Regions from separate parts of the Microbacterium sp. NPDC064978 genome, predicted to be linked through region 1. Evidence: predicted binding sites of a transcription regulator. Region 1 holds the regulator's gene; the other holds the start of a gene.
The links. The regulator LexA, encoded in region 1, represses DNA repair genes until DNA is damaged. The targets are predictions, from matches to a motif close to TCGAACANNTGTTCGA.
Positions count from the first base shown of each region.

Region 2: ACIGJI_RS12495 (DUF222 domain-containing protein) is a predicted target of LexA. The motif match lies at 2,247-2,262, and genes of this name have one in related genera.

Region 1 is NZ_JBITWF010000006.1:20,220-26,669, reverse strand. Features, by position in the region: gene ACIGJI_RS17030 (histidinol-phosphate transaminase) at 1-745, opposite strand, end outside; gene ACIGJI_RS17025 (LysM peptidoglycan-binding domain-containing protein) at 810-1,178, opposite strand; gene lexA (transcriptional repressor LexA) at 1,462-2,148, shown strand; gene metE (5-methyltetrahydropteroyltriglutamate--homocysteine S-methyltransferase) at 2,213-4,522, opposite strand; gene ACIGJI_RS17010 (methylenetetrahydrofolate reductase) at 4,544-5,491, opposite strand; gene ACIGJI_RS17005 (prolyl oligopeptidase family serine peptidase) at 5,676-6,450, shown strand, end outside.
Region 2 is NZ_JBITWF010000003.1:489,701-496,150, reverse strand. Features, by position in the region: gene ACIGJI_RS12505 (ABC-F family ATP-binding cassette domain-containing protein) at 1-1,382, opposite strand, end outside; gene ACIGJI_RS12500 (alpha/beta fold hydrolase) at 1,425-2,189, opposite strand; gene ACIGJI_RS12495 (DUF222 domain-containing protein) at 2,292-3,632, shown strand; gene ACIGJI_RS12490 (Cmx/CmrA family chloramphenicol efflux MFS transporter) at 3,817-5,025, shown strand; gene ACIGJI_RS12485 (sugar-binding protein) at 5,134-6,255, opposite strand; gene mmsB (multiple monosaccharide ABC transporter permease) at 6,318-6,450, opposite strand, start outside.

The DNA of each region.
Region 1 (6,450 bases):
GCGCGTCGATGAACGCGGGGTCGGCGGCGAGGTAGCCGACGCGGGCACCGGCGAAGGCGAAGGCCTTGCTCATGGTGCGGGAGACCGCCAGCCGCGGCCGGCCCTCCAGCAGAGTCAGTGCAGACGGGGCATCGCGCGGCGCGAACTCCTGATAGGCCTCGTCGACGATCACCACGCCACGGGCGGCGTCGTAGACGGCCTCCACCACGTCGAGCCCCAGCGGCGTGCCCGTCGGATTGTTCGGCGAGCAGAGGATCACGATGTCCGGGTCGGCCGCACGGACCTGCTCCGCCGCCTCCTCCGCGGTGACGGTGTAGTCCGGCTGCCGGGTGCCGGCGATCCACGACGCCCCTGTGCCCTTCGCGATGAGCGGGTACATCGAGTACGTCGGGCCGAAGCCGAATGCCGTGCGGTCCGGACCGCCGAAAGCCTGGAAGATGTGCTGCAGCACCTCGTTGGAGCCGTTTCCCGCCCAGATCTGCTCCGGCGTGAGGCCGTGACCCAGGTAGTCGGCGAAGGCCTCCCGCAGCGTCGTGAACTCACGATCCGGGTACCGGTTCACGTCCCGGATCGCCACGGCGATGTCATCGAGGATGTCGCTCGCGACCTCGTCGGGAACGGGATGCGTGTTCTCGTTCACGTTCAGAGCCACCGGCAGCGGGGCCTGGGGCGCGCCGTACGGGGTGAGTCCGCGCAGATCGTCGCGGAGCGGGAGATCGTTGAGGGAGAAGGTCACCCTTCCCATCTTAAGAGGAGCACGGAGAGCCGAGGTCATCGTGACGACCGGATCGGAAGACTCGGGCTCCGCGTCAGTCGGTGTAGCGGGCCGGGAGCGCGAGCTCCTGACCGACCTGCAGCTCGCCGCCGCGGAGGAGGTTCATACGGCTGATCTCACCGATGACCTCGCGGGGGTCGGCCTCGGGGGCGATGCTGCTCGCGATCGACCAGAGGGTGTCGCCGGGCATGACCGTGACGGTCTCGACGGAGACGGCCGGTGCGTCCGCGCCGGAGGCGATCGCACTGCCCCCGCTGATGGCGGCGAAGGCGATGCCCGCTGCGAGCGGGACCGAGGCGAGCGCGAGCAGAGCGCGGCGGCCGCGTGCCGTGATCCGCAGCCGGGTGGCCGGACGGGCCGATGCCGGGAAGGCGGTCGCGGTGCTGAGGCTGATGCTGCTCATGTCTGCTCCTTACTGTCCCGGCGCCGGAGCCCGGGGAGGTTGGCGTAGCTTTCGCATCCGCGCCTCGGCCGGGAGCCGTGGATGCGAAGCTACGTTCCGAAGATATCTTCGAGTTCGAACATCTGTCAAGCTGTCTTCGAAGCCGCGGCCCGCGAATCGCCCGACACGCTCGAACAGATCTTCCAGATCCGCGCTTTTCTCGGATACGGTTTCGATAAGGACACCCCACCACGGGCCACCGACATTCGAAGCGGCACGTCGGATCACGCAGTGAAGGAGCACCATGAGCGACACCTCAGCCCTCGAGTCCGAGGCGCCGCGCACCCGCCGTCGCAAGAGCCTCAGCCCGAAGCAGATGGCGATCCTCGAGGTCATCCAGGCCTCCATCGCACAGAACGGCTACCCGCCGAGCATGCGCGAGATCGGCGATGCCGTCGGACTCAAGTCGCTGTCCAGCGTCACGCACCAGCTCGGTCAGCTCGAGCTCAGCGGCTACCTGCGGCGCGACCCGGGCAAGACGCGCGCCATGGAGGTCCTCATCGACCTTCCCGGCACCGGTGCGGAGAACCCCGCGGATGTGGCGACCCCGGTCGGCGACGCCGCCCTGGTCCCGCTGGTCGGCCGCATCGCCGCCGGCGTGCCCATCAACGCCGATCAGCAGGTGGAGGAGATCTTCCCGCTCCCCCGGCAGCTCGTCGGCAAGGGCGACCTCTTCATGCTCAAGGTCTCCGGCGAGTCGATGATCGACGCCGCGATCTGCGACGGGGACTGGGTCGTGGTCCGGTCGCAGAACACCGCGGAGAACGGCGAGATCGTCGCCGCCATGCTCGACGGCGAGGCCACCGTCAAGGTGCTTCGTCGTCGCGACGGCCACACCTGGCTGCTCCCCCGCAACTCCGCGTTCGAGCCGATCCTGGGCGACGAAGCCGTCGTGCTCGGCAAGGTCGTCGCGGTCATGCGCGCCGTCTGAGACACACGACGAAGGCCCTCCCGGTGCACCGGGAGGGCCTTCGTCGTCTCGCTGAGCAGGAGTGTCAGGCGGTGACCACCACGTCCTCGCGCACCCGGCGGGTGGCCTCGACGATGTTCCGCAGCGATGCCGTGGTCTCGGCGTAGCCGCGGGTCTTCAGGCCGCAGTCCGGGTTCACCCAGAGCTGACGGAGCGGGATCTCCTCGACCGCGCGACGCAGCAGGGACTCGACCTCCTCGACCGTCGGCACACGCGGCGAGTGGATGTCGTAGACACCGGGGCCGATGCCGTGGTCGAAGCCGACCTCGGCGATGTCCGCGACGACCTCCATGCGGCTGCGGGCCGCCTCGATCGACGTCACGTCGGCGTCGAGCGCACGGATCGCGTCGATCACGACGCCGAACTCCGAGTAACAGAGGTGGGTGTGCACCTGCGTGGCCGCCGCGGCACCGCCCGTCGCCAGACGGAACGAGGCGACGGACCAGTCCAGGTACGCGGGCTGGTCGGTCTGCTTCAGCGGCAGCAGCTCGCGCAGCGCCGGCTCGTCGACCTGGATCACCTGGATGCCCGCGGCCTCCAGATCGGCGATCTCGTCGCGGAGGGCGAGCGCGACCTGGTTCGCGGTCTCCCCCAGAGGCTGGTCGTCGCGGACGAAGGACCACGCGAGGATGGTGACCGGCCCCGTGAGCATCCCCTTCATGTGCTTCGCGGTGAGCGACTGGGCGTATGCCGACCAGGCGACCGTGATGGGCGCCGGGCGGGAGACATCGCCCCAGAGGATCGACGGACGCGTGGCTCGCGAGCCGTACGACTGCACCCAGCCGTGCTGCGTGACCGCGAAGCCGTCGAGGTGCTCGGCGAAGTACTGCACCATGTCGTTCCGCTCGGGTTCGCCGTGCACGAGGACGTCGAGGCCGAGGTCCTCCTGCAGGGAGACGACCGCGGCGACCTCACGGCGGAGGAACTCCTCGTAGTCGTCCTCGGGGATCTCGCCGCGGAGGAACTGCGCGCGTGCGCGGCGGATGTCGCCGGTCTGCGGGAAGGAGCCGATCGTCGTCAGGGGCAGCACCGGCAGGCCGAGGACATTCTGCGCCTCTTCCCGCTCCGCGTACGGAGCACGGGCGAAGTCGGCGTCGGTCAGCGCACGGGAACGCACCGCACCGTCGCGCACGCCGGGAGCGCTCAGGCGATCCTGCAGCGCAGCGGTCGCGGCGTCCAGCTCGGTCGCGATCGCCGTGCGCCCTTCGGACAGACCGCGGGCGAGGGTCACGACCTGCTGCACCTTCTGGTCCGCGAACGCGAGCCAGGACACCAGGCGCTCGTCGAGCGCGGTCTCGTCCTCCACGTCGTGCGGCACGTGCAGCAGCGAGGTCGAGGTGGCCGCGGACACCGGTGCACCGAGCGCGCGGAGCGCCGCCAGGGAGTCGAACGCCGCGGAGAGGTCGCCACGCCAGATGTTGTGACCGTCGATCACACCGCCGACGAGGGCCTTGCCCTCGAGGCCAGGCACCGCCTCCGGCACGGCACCGCGCACGAGGTCGACGGCGATCGCCTCGATGGGGGCCGCGGCCACGGTCCCGAACGTCTCGCCGAGGCTCGCATACGGGGCCGCGACGAGGATCGAGGGACGTTCCTCGGCGCTGCCCAGCACCGCGAGCGCGCGCTCCGCCGCCGAGGCGAGTTGGGCGGTCGTGGCCGGCAGCGACTCGCTGACGAGCGCGGGCTCGTCGAGCTGCACCCACTCGGCACCCGCGGCGCGCAGGCGGGCGAGCAGATCGACGTAGACCGGCAGCACGTCCTCCAGACGCGAGAGCGGCTCGAAGCCCTCCGGCGCGTCGTCCGACGCCTTCGCGAGCGCCAGCAGCGTGACCGGTCCGACGACCACGGGACGCGTGACGAATCCGGCGGCCGCGGCCTCGGCGACCTCGCGCACCAGCCGGTCGCTGGCGAGGGAGAACACCGTCTCCGGGCCGATCTCCGGCACGAGGTAGTGGTAGTTCGAATCGAACCACTTCGTCATCTCCAGCGGCGCGCGCTCCCCCTCGCCGCGGGCGACGGTGAACAGTGCGGAGAGTCCGATCGTCCCGTCCGCCTCCCGCAGGTCGTCGAAGCGCGCGGGGATGGCGCCGACCGTGGCGGCGGCATCGAGCACCTGGTCGTAGAACGAGAAGGACTCCGGGATCGACGAGTCCGTGCGACCGAGGCCGAGGGCGGCCAGGCGTTCACGGGTCGCCGCGCGCAGGTCCGCTGCCGTCCGCTCCAGCTCCTGCTCGTCGATGCGGCCCGCCCAGAACGCCTCGACGGCCTTCTTGAGCTCGCGGCGGCGGCCGATGCGGGGATAGCCGAGGATGGTGCCCTCGGGGAATGCGGTCATGGTGTTTCCTTTCGGCGGGGACTAGTGCCGGAGCGCCGGGACGATGCCGGCTTCGGCGAGGACGGTCAGGACGGTCTCGTGCTGGTTGAAGGCGTACAGGTGGACGCCGGGGGCGCCGCCGGCGACGACGTCGGCGGCGAGGCGCGCGGCCCACGAGATCCCGATCTCCCGACGCCCCTCGGCGGTGGGCTCGACGTCGAGGGCGACCGAGAGCTCGCTCGGCAGGTCCTCCCCCGTGAGCTCCAGCACCCGGGCCAGCCGGGCAGGTGAGGTGATCGGCATGATGCCGGGAAGGATCGGGATGGTGACGCCGCCCGCTCGAGCTCGCTCCACGAAGGCGAGGTAGTCGTCCGGGTGGAAGAAGAGCTGGGTGATGGCGAAGGTCGCCCCCGCCGCCTGCTTGGCGAGCAGAGCCTCCACGTCCTGGGTGCGGTGCGTGGCCCGCGGGTGCCCCTTCGGGAAGGCCGCGACCGCGATGTCGACCTTCTGCCGGGGGGCCACCAGCGCGGCTCCGGGAAGGCCGGGGACCGGGGACTCCTGGTACGGAGCACGTTCGGCCTGGACGCGATCGATGAGCTGCACGAGCTGAGCCGCGCTCTCCAGGTCGCCGAGGAAGGGCTCCGTCCGGCCCGCGGGCGGATCGCCGCGGAGGGCGAGGAAGCGGAGGATCCCGGCGTCGAGGAACTCCCGGATGAGCGCCGTGGCCCCGGCATAGGTGTTGCCGACGCACGTGAGATGGGCGAGGGGCTCGACGTCGGTGTGCTCGCGGATGAACCGCAGCACGTCGAGCGAGCGTCCCCCGGTCGAGCCGCCGGCGCCATAGGTCACCGAGAGGAACGCGGGTCCGGCCGCGGCGAGGTGACGGACGGTCTCGTGCAGCGCCTCCTGGCTCGACTCCGAGCGGGGCGGATACAGCTCGAAGGAGAACGGCACGCGGGAGGCGCGGGAGGCGTCGAACGGGGAAGACATCTTCTCTCCAGGGGACAGGGGCCGGGGTCCGCGCACGACGAAGAGCACGTCGCTCGCGGGCGGGTGCCGGGCTCGGCTGTCGCTCCACGTCCGGGATCAACCGGGCGTTTCCAGAAACCTAGAACACGCCCTCGGCCCGCCGCACGAGTGTGACGTCGTGTGTCACCGCCCGTAGGCTCGACGCATGTCCTCACCGTTCGGCTCCTGGGCCTCCCCCTTCACCGCCGCCGCCGTCGCCGGAGCGGCTCCCCGCATCGACGGAACACGCTTCGTCGGCGATGAGGTGTGGTGGGCCGAGTCCGTGCCCGCCGAGGGCGGACGCGTCACGGTGCGCAGCTCGACGGGGGCGGAGATCCTCCCGGCACCCTGGAGCGCCCGCTCCCACGTGCACGAGTACGGGGGCGGTGCCTGGACCGTCGACGGCGACACCCTGTACTTCGTCTCCGGCGCCGACCAGCGTGTGCACCGCATGGACCGCGGCGCGGAGCCGCGCCCCCTCACCGCCGCCGGCCCGTCGTACGGCGGGCTGCGCGTGCAGAGCGGCCGCCTGCTTGCGGTCCGCGAAGACCTCTCGGCCGCCCCGCACCGCCGCGCGATCGTGGAGATCCCCGTGGACGGCTCGGCCGCCGACGAAGCGGCTGCGGTGCGCGTGATCGCGGAGGGCACCGGATTCTTCGCCCACCCCGCTCTCTCGCCGGACGGCAGCCGGGTGGCCTGGGTCGAGTGGCAGGCGGACAGCATGCCGTGGGAGAGTGCCGCCCTCGCCATCGGGGCGGTGGACGGCGGGACCGTCACCCGCGTCCCCACCTCCGCGGCCCTGCAGCCGGAGTGGCGCGGCGACGACGCGCTCGTGTTCGCCGACGACGCTTCAGGGCGCTGGCAGCTCCAGCACCTCGCACTGGACGGCCTCCGGCTCGGCGCCTCGCGCGCGCTGACCTCGTCGGACGCGGATACCGGAT
Region 2 (6,450 bases), on a different contig from region 1:
AGGATGAGCACGTTCGGCTGGTCGAGCAGCACCAGCAGCAGCTGCAACCGACGCTGCTGGCCACCGGAGAGATCCTTCACCGGCGTCGAGAGCTGGGCGGACGAGAACCCGAGTCGCTCCAGGAGCTGTCCGGGCGTGAGGTCCTGCGCCTTCGACCCGGCGCCGAGCGTGTACGACGTGCGCAGACCCGAGATGACCACGCGCACGGGGTCGTTCCAGTGCGGCAGGAGTTCGTCGAGGCGCTGCGTGAGCGTACGGACCTGCACGGTCTTCCCGCGCTTGATCCGCCCCTCGGTGGGCTCGACCGTGCCGGAGATGAGCCCCAGGAGTGTGGACTTCCCGGCGCCGTTCACGCCGAGGATGCCCGTGCGCTCGCCCGGGGCGATCCGCCACTCGACGTCCTTGAGCACGGTCTTCCCGCCCCCTGAGCCTCCCTGGGTCCCTGAGCCTCCCTGGGTCCCTGAGCCTCCCTGGGTCCCTGAGCTTGTCGAAGGGTACGTCACCCCCACATCGAGCAGGTCGACGACGTCCTTGCCCAGCCGCGAGACGGCGAGCGACTGCAGCGAGACCTTGTCGCGGATCTCGGGCACGTCGGCGATGAGCTCGTTGGCGGCGTCGATGCGGAACTTCGGCTTGCTGGTGCGGGCCGGGGCACCGCGGCGCAGCCAGGCGAGCTCCTTGCGGGCGAGGTTCTGCCGCTTCGCCTCTGTCGCCGCCGCCATGCGGTCGCGCTCGACCCGCTGCAGGATGTAGGCCGCGTAGCCGCCCTCGAAGGGCTCGACGATGCGGTCGTGCACCTCCCACGTCTCGGTGCAGATCTCGTCGAGGAACCACCGGTCGTGGGTCACGACGAGGAGGGCTCCGGCGTTCGCGGGCCAGCGCTTCTTGAGGTGCCCGGCGAGCCACGTGATCGCCTCGACGTCGAGGTGGTTCGTCGGCTCATCGAGCGCGATGACGTCCCAGTCGCCCGTGAGCAGTTTCGCGAGGGACACACGGCGGCGCTGCCCGCCGGAGAGAGAGCCGATCTGCGCGTCCCACGGCAGATCCGTCAGCAGCCCCTCGATCACATCGCGGACGCGGGCGTCTCCGGCCCATTCGTGCTCGGCCATGTCGCCGACCACGGCGGCGGCGATCGTGATGTCGTCGGGGAGCGTGTCGGCCTGGTCGAGGACGCCGATGCGGGTGCCGCCGCGCACGGTCACGCGCCCGGAGTCCGGTTCCTTCCGGCCGGCGAGCATGGCGAGAAGGCTGGACTTGCCGTCGCCGTTGCGGCCGACGATGCCGATGCGGTCGCCCTCCTCGATGCCGAGGGTCACGGCGTCGAAGACGACGCGGGTCGGGTATTCGAGGTGCAGGGCTTCGGCCCCGAGAAGATGTGCCATGTCCTCTCCAGGGTAGTCGCGCCGCGTCGGGCGGTCGCCCGGTCAGACGAGCGAGGGGGCGAAGAGCTCCGGCAGCGCGGCGGTGAAGACCTCGAAGTGGCTGTACCAGACGGTGTGGGCGGCGCCGGGGATGCTGCGCACCGTCACCCCGCCGTGCTCGAACCGTCGCGCGTCCTCATCGGTCACCCAGGCGCTGGGTTCCGCACGCACGACGATGGAGCCGGGGGCGGCGGTCCAATGGCCGTCCTCCCCGCAGGAGACGGAGGCCGCCGTCGGCGGGTCGAACCGCTCGGCCGCCCGCGCCTCGACCGTGGCGTCGTCGACGGAGTAGAAGGGACGGAGGCGGCGGAGGTCGGCGGGCGACATCCGCTCGCGGCGGTCATGCTCATACTGCGACACGAGCACGGCACGATCCTGGCCGCCCTGCAGGGCGAGCGGCGCGTCGACGTAGACCGCGAGGCCCGGGTCGAGGCGGGGCGCGGCGGCGGCGAGCACCGTGGCTCCGAAGGAGTGCCCCACGGCGACGGCGAGGGTGGAGCAGGCGCGGTCCCCCGGGGTGCCCTCGGCATCGCAGCCGGCCGCGACCTGCGCCAGAGTCTCGACGACGGCATCGGCCGCCGACTCGATCGTGAGCTCCGGGTCACGCGGCGAGAGGCCGTGGCCGGGCAGATCGAGCGCCAGCACGCGGAAGCCGCGTTCCACGAGCAGCGGGACCACGCGGTGCCAGCTCTCGGCGGACCCCATCATGCCGTGCAGCAGCACGGCGACGCGGTCGCCCTCCCCGGCTTCGATGACGTTCAGGAGCACGGAGCCAGTCAACCACGGTCGTTATCCTTTCGTGATACGACTTTCGGCCAGATTCCTTCGTATCTTCGTTCGAATGCCAGTGGTCGGTGATGGACTGACGTCATGCCCGCACTGCTCGACGCGACCGACTCCCAGATGGCGATGCTCGCCGATCTGGTGGAGGGGCTGGAAGCGGCGGAGAAGACGCTGAGCAGCATGCAGGCTGCCCGCGACGGACTGCTCGCGATGGCGGGGCGACTTGCGGTCGACATCGCTCGGCAGGCGCGTCATCCGGACGGCGGCGACATGGCGATCCGCACGGTCGCCGCGGAGATCGGGGCCGCGCAGCGCGTCAGCGACCGCACGATCGAGCGGCGGATGTCCGAGGCGTCCTGGCTGGTCGAGCGGTTCCCGGCCGTCTGGGAGGCCCAGGGCGCCGGGCGCGTCAGCGCCGCGCACGCGCGGCTGATCGTGGAGGTGGGCGCTCATCTCGATGACCCGGACGACCGCTCGCGTTTCGCGACGGAGGCGATCGAGGTGGCCGCTGCGGAGTCTCCGAACCGGATACGCCGGCTCGTGCGCCGACTGGCCGACCGGCTCCAGGAGCGGACGCTCGTCGAGCGACACCGCGACGCCAGGGAGCTGCGCCGCGTCTGGGTGACCGACCTCGAGGACGGCATGGCCGAACTCGGTGCGCGCGGCCCTGCGGCCCTCGTGCACGGCATGTTCGACCGGCTCTCCCAGATGACGCATGCCGTGCGGGAGGAGAACGCGCGAGCACAGCGTCGGGAGGCGGAGGAGAGCATCCCCGACGACAGGACCGTGGATCAGCTGCGCGCGGACCTGCTCGCCGACCTCGTCCTGACGGGCGCTCCGGCGGGACATGACTCGGAAGAAGGACTGCTCTCGGAACTTCGAGCGCGCGTCGAGGTCACCGTGCCGGTGCTGACCCTGATGCACGGCGAGCAGGAAGGGACCACGGGCGGCACTCCGATCCTCGCCGCCGAGCTCGACGGGGTGATCCCGATCGATCCGGCCACGGCCCGCCGACTGGCCGGCGCGGCGAGCGGATGGGACCGGGTGCTCACCCACCCGATCAGCGGGGCGCTGCTGGCCGTCGACCGGTATCGCCCGAGCGAAGACCTCCGCCGGCACCTGCGGGCCCGCGATCAATGCTGCCGCTTCCCCGGCTGCAGCCTCGCGCCGCGGAAGTGCGACCTCGATCACAATCACGATGCGGCGCTCGGCGGAGAGACCGTGCACGACAACCTCGCGACCTTCTGTCGACGACATCACATGCTCAAACACCACTCTCCGTGGCACGTCGAGCAGGGGCCGGGCGGCGTTCTGGAGTGGACGAGCCCCACCGGCCGGAGCTACATCGACCGACCGCCGCCTCCGCACACCGTGACCTTCGCCGAGGATCCCCCGTGGTCTTCGCCCGTGATCGCGCCGGCTCACTGACCAGCCCTAGGGTGGAGGGCATGTCGAGCCCCGAATCAGACAGGTCGGGGGCTGCCGGTCACACCGTCAGCCCCGTGAACCGCTGATCCCTTCGTCCGCCCTGTCGGCGGGCGCGCGCCGGTGACCCGGGCGCTGACCGTGGTGACGAGAAGCCCTCCTCTTCCCTCTCACCTCGGAGCACTCGATGCCTTTCCCCCTCTATGCCCTTGCCCTGGCGGTCTTCGTCATGGGCACCTCGGAGTTCATGCTCGCTGGACTCCTCCCCGCGATCGCGGACGACCTCCACGTCCCGGTCGGCACGGCCGGTCTCCTCACCTCGGCCTTCGCCGTCGGCATGGTCGTGGGCGCGCCCGCCATGGCCGCGTTCGCGCGCGAGTGGCCGCCGCGTCGCACGCTCATCGCCTGCCTGGCGCTCTTCGCCGCGTGCCATGTCGTCGCCGCGGTGACGTCTGCCTTCGAGCTCCTCCTCGTCATGCGCGTGCTCAGCGCCCTCGCGAACGCCGGGTTCCTCGCCGTCGCTCTGCGTACGGTGACTCTCCTCGTCCCCCGCGAACGCACGGGACGCGCCCTCGCGGTTGTGCTCTCGGGGACGACCATCGCCACCGTCGTCGGCGTCCCTGCGGGGGCGGTGCTCGGCAGCGCATTGAGCTGGCGGGCCACCTTCGCCGCCGTCGCGCTGCTCTGTCTCCCCGCGCTCCTCGGGATCCTCCGTGGAGTGCCGACGACGATCCGGGGCGCGACGCATGGGCAGCCCCGGTCGACATTTGGAGCAGCCCCGGCCCCGGCGCCGCCCGGCAGGAAGGCACCGTCCCTGCGCGCGGAAATCGCCCTCCTGGTGACGCCGCCGCTCGCCCTCGCGATGATCCTGGCGGCGCTGGTGAACGCGGGGACCTTCGCGGTCTTCACGTTCCTGGCGCCGATCGTCACCGAGATCGCCGGTCTGCCCGACGCTGCGGTCTCGGTCGCGCTCGTCTTGTTCGGTCTCGGCTCGTTCCTCGGCGTGACCATCGCCGGTCGATACGCTGATCGGCACTCGGGCGCGTTGCTCGCCGTCGGTGGACCGCTGCTCCTGGGCGGCTGGATCGTCCTGGCGACGGTCGCGGATCAGCCGGTCGCGCTGCTGGTTCTCGTCTTCGTGCAGGGCATGGCCTCGTTCGGCGTGGGAAGCACCTTGATCACCCGCGTCCTGTACGCCGCCTCCGCCGCCCCGACGATGGGAGGGTCCTACGCGACCGCCGCCCTGAACCTCGGTGCCGTGATCGGTCCGGCCTGGGGCGGCTGGACGCTCGCCAGCGGAGCCGGTCCGCTCTCCCCCGTCGCGGTCGCCGTGACCCTGTCGGCCTGTGCCCTCCTTCTTGCCCTGATCACGCGAAGAAGGCACTCCGGCAGCTGACGCCGCGAGGCTGAGCCCTGACAACGGCGACGAGCCGCCCGGACCCGAAGGTCCGGACGGCTCGTCGTGTCCGACGTTCGCGGTGAACGAGGACGGTCTCGCTTCTGCTTACTCGTACGACTTCACGATCTCGAGGAGGCTCGGAACGTTGGCGTACGCCTCGGCCGCGTTCTCCTTGGTCACGATGACCGGCGGGAGCAGGTAGGCCGGGACGACCTTCTTGCCGTTGTCGTACTGGTCGGTGTCGTTGACGTCGACCTCGTCGCCCTTCTGGAGCTGACCGACCATCTTGATGGCCTGCTCCACGAGCAGCGTGGTGTCCTTGTTGATCGTGGAGTACTGCACGCCCTCCATGATCGACTTCACCGACTCGACCTCGGAGTCCTGACCGGTGACCACCGGGACGGGCTTGCCTGCCTGCTGCGCCGAGGTGATGATGGCGCGGGCGAGGGTGTCGTTCGGGGACAGGACGCCGTCGAGCGTCTCCGAGCCGTAGCTCGACGTGAGGATCGAGTCCATGCGACGCTGTGCGTTCTCCGGCTTCCAGCCCTCGGTCGCCGTCTGGGAGATCTCGGTCTGCCCGGAGACGACGTTCAGCGTGCCGTCGTCGATCTTCGGCTGCAGCACCTCCATCGCCCCGTTGAAGAACACCGCCGAGTTGGCGTCGTCCGGCGAGCCCGAGAACAGCTCGATGTTATACGGCGCCTCGTGACCCGCGCGCTCGGCGAGGCCGTCGAGCAGCGCCTGGCCCTGGAGCTTGCCGACCTCGAAGTTGTCGAAGGCGACGTAGTAGTCCACGGCGTCGGTGTTCTCGATGAGACGGTCGTAGGCGATGACCGCGACACCCGCGTCGCGGGCGGCCTCCACCTGCGTGGTGAGCTGCTTGCCGTCCTTGGCACCGATGATGATGACCTTGGCGCCACCGGTGACCATCGCCTGGATCTGGTTCTGCTGCTCGGCGACCGTGTTGCTGGCGGGCGCGTACTGCACGTCCGCCTTGAAACCGGCCTTCTCCAGGCCGTCGGTGAACAGCTGACCGGCCAGGACCCAGTTCTCCGAGGTCTTGTCGGGCAGAGCGACACCGATCGTGGAGCCGGCGTCGAAGCCCGAGGCGGTCTCCTCGCCCGACCCCGAACCCGAGTCCCCACCGCCGCGCTCCGAGGAGCAGCCGGTGAGGGCGAATGCGCCCGCGACGACAAGCGCTGTCGCCGACAGAAGGATCTTCTTCATGTGATCTCTTTCTCTGGTGTGTGCAGGTCCCGCCGCGCCTGCGTTGCGCGACGTGGCCCTTACTATCCGCGCGTCTCCTCGACGGCGGGGGCTTCGTACTTCTGACTGGTGGGGTAGTTGGTCTTCGTGGGATCGAACGTGTCGGTGGCCGGGTCCTGCTTGCGGCCGAGACGGCGCGTGAGGAAGCCGGTGATC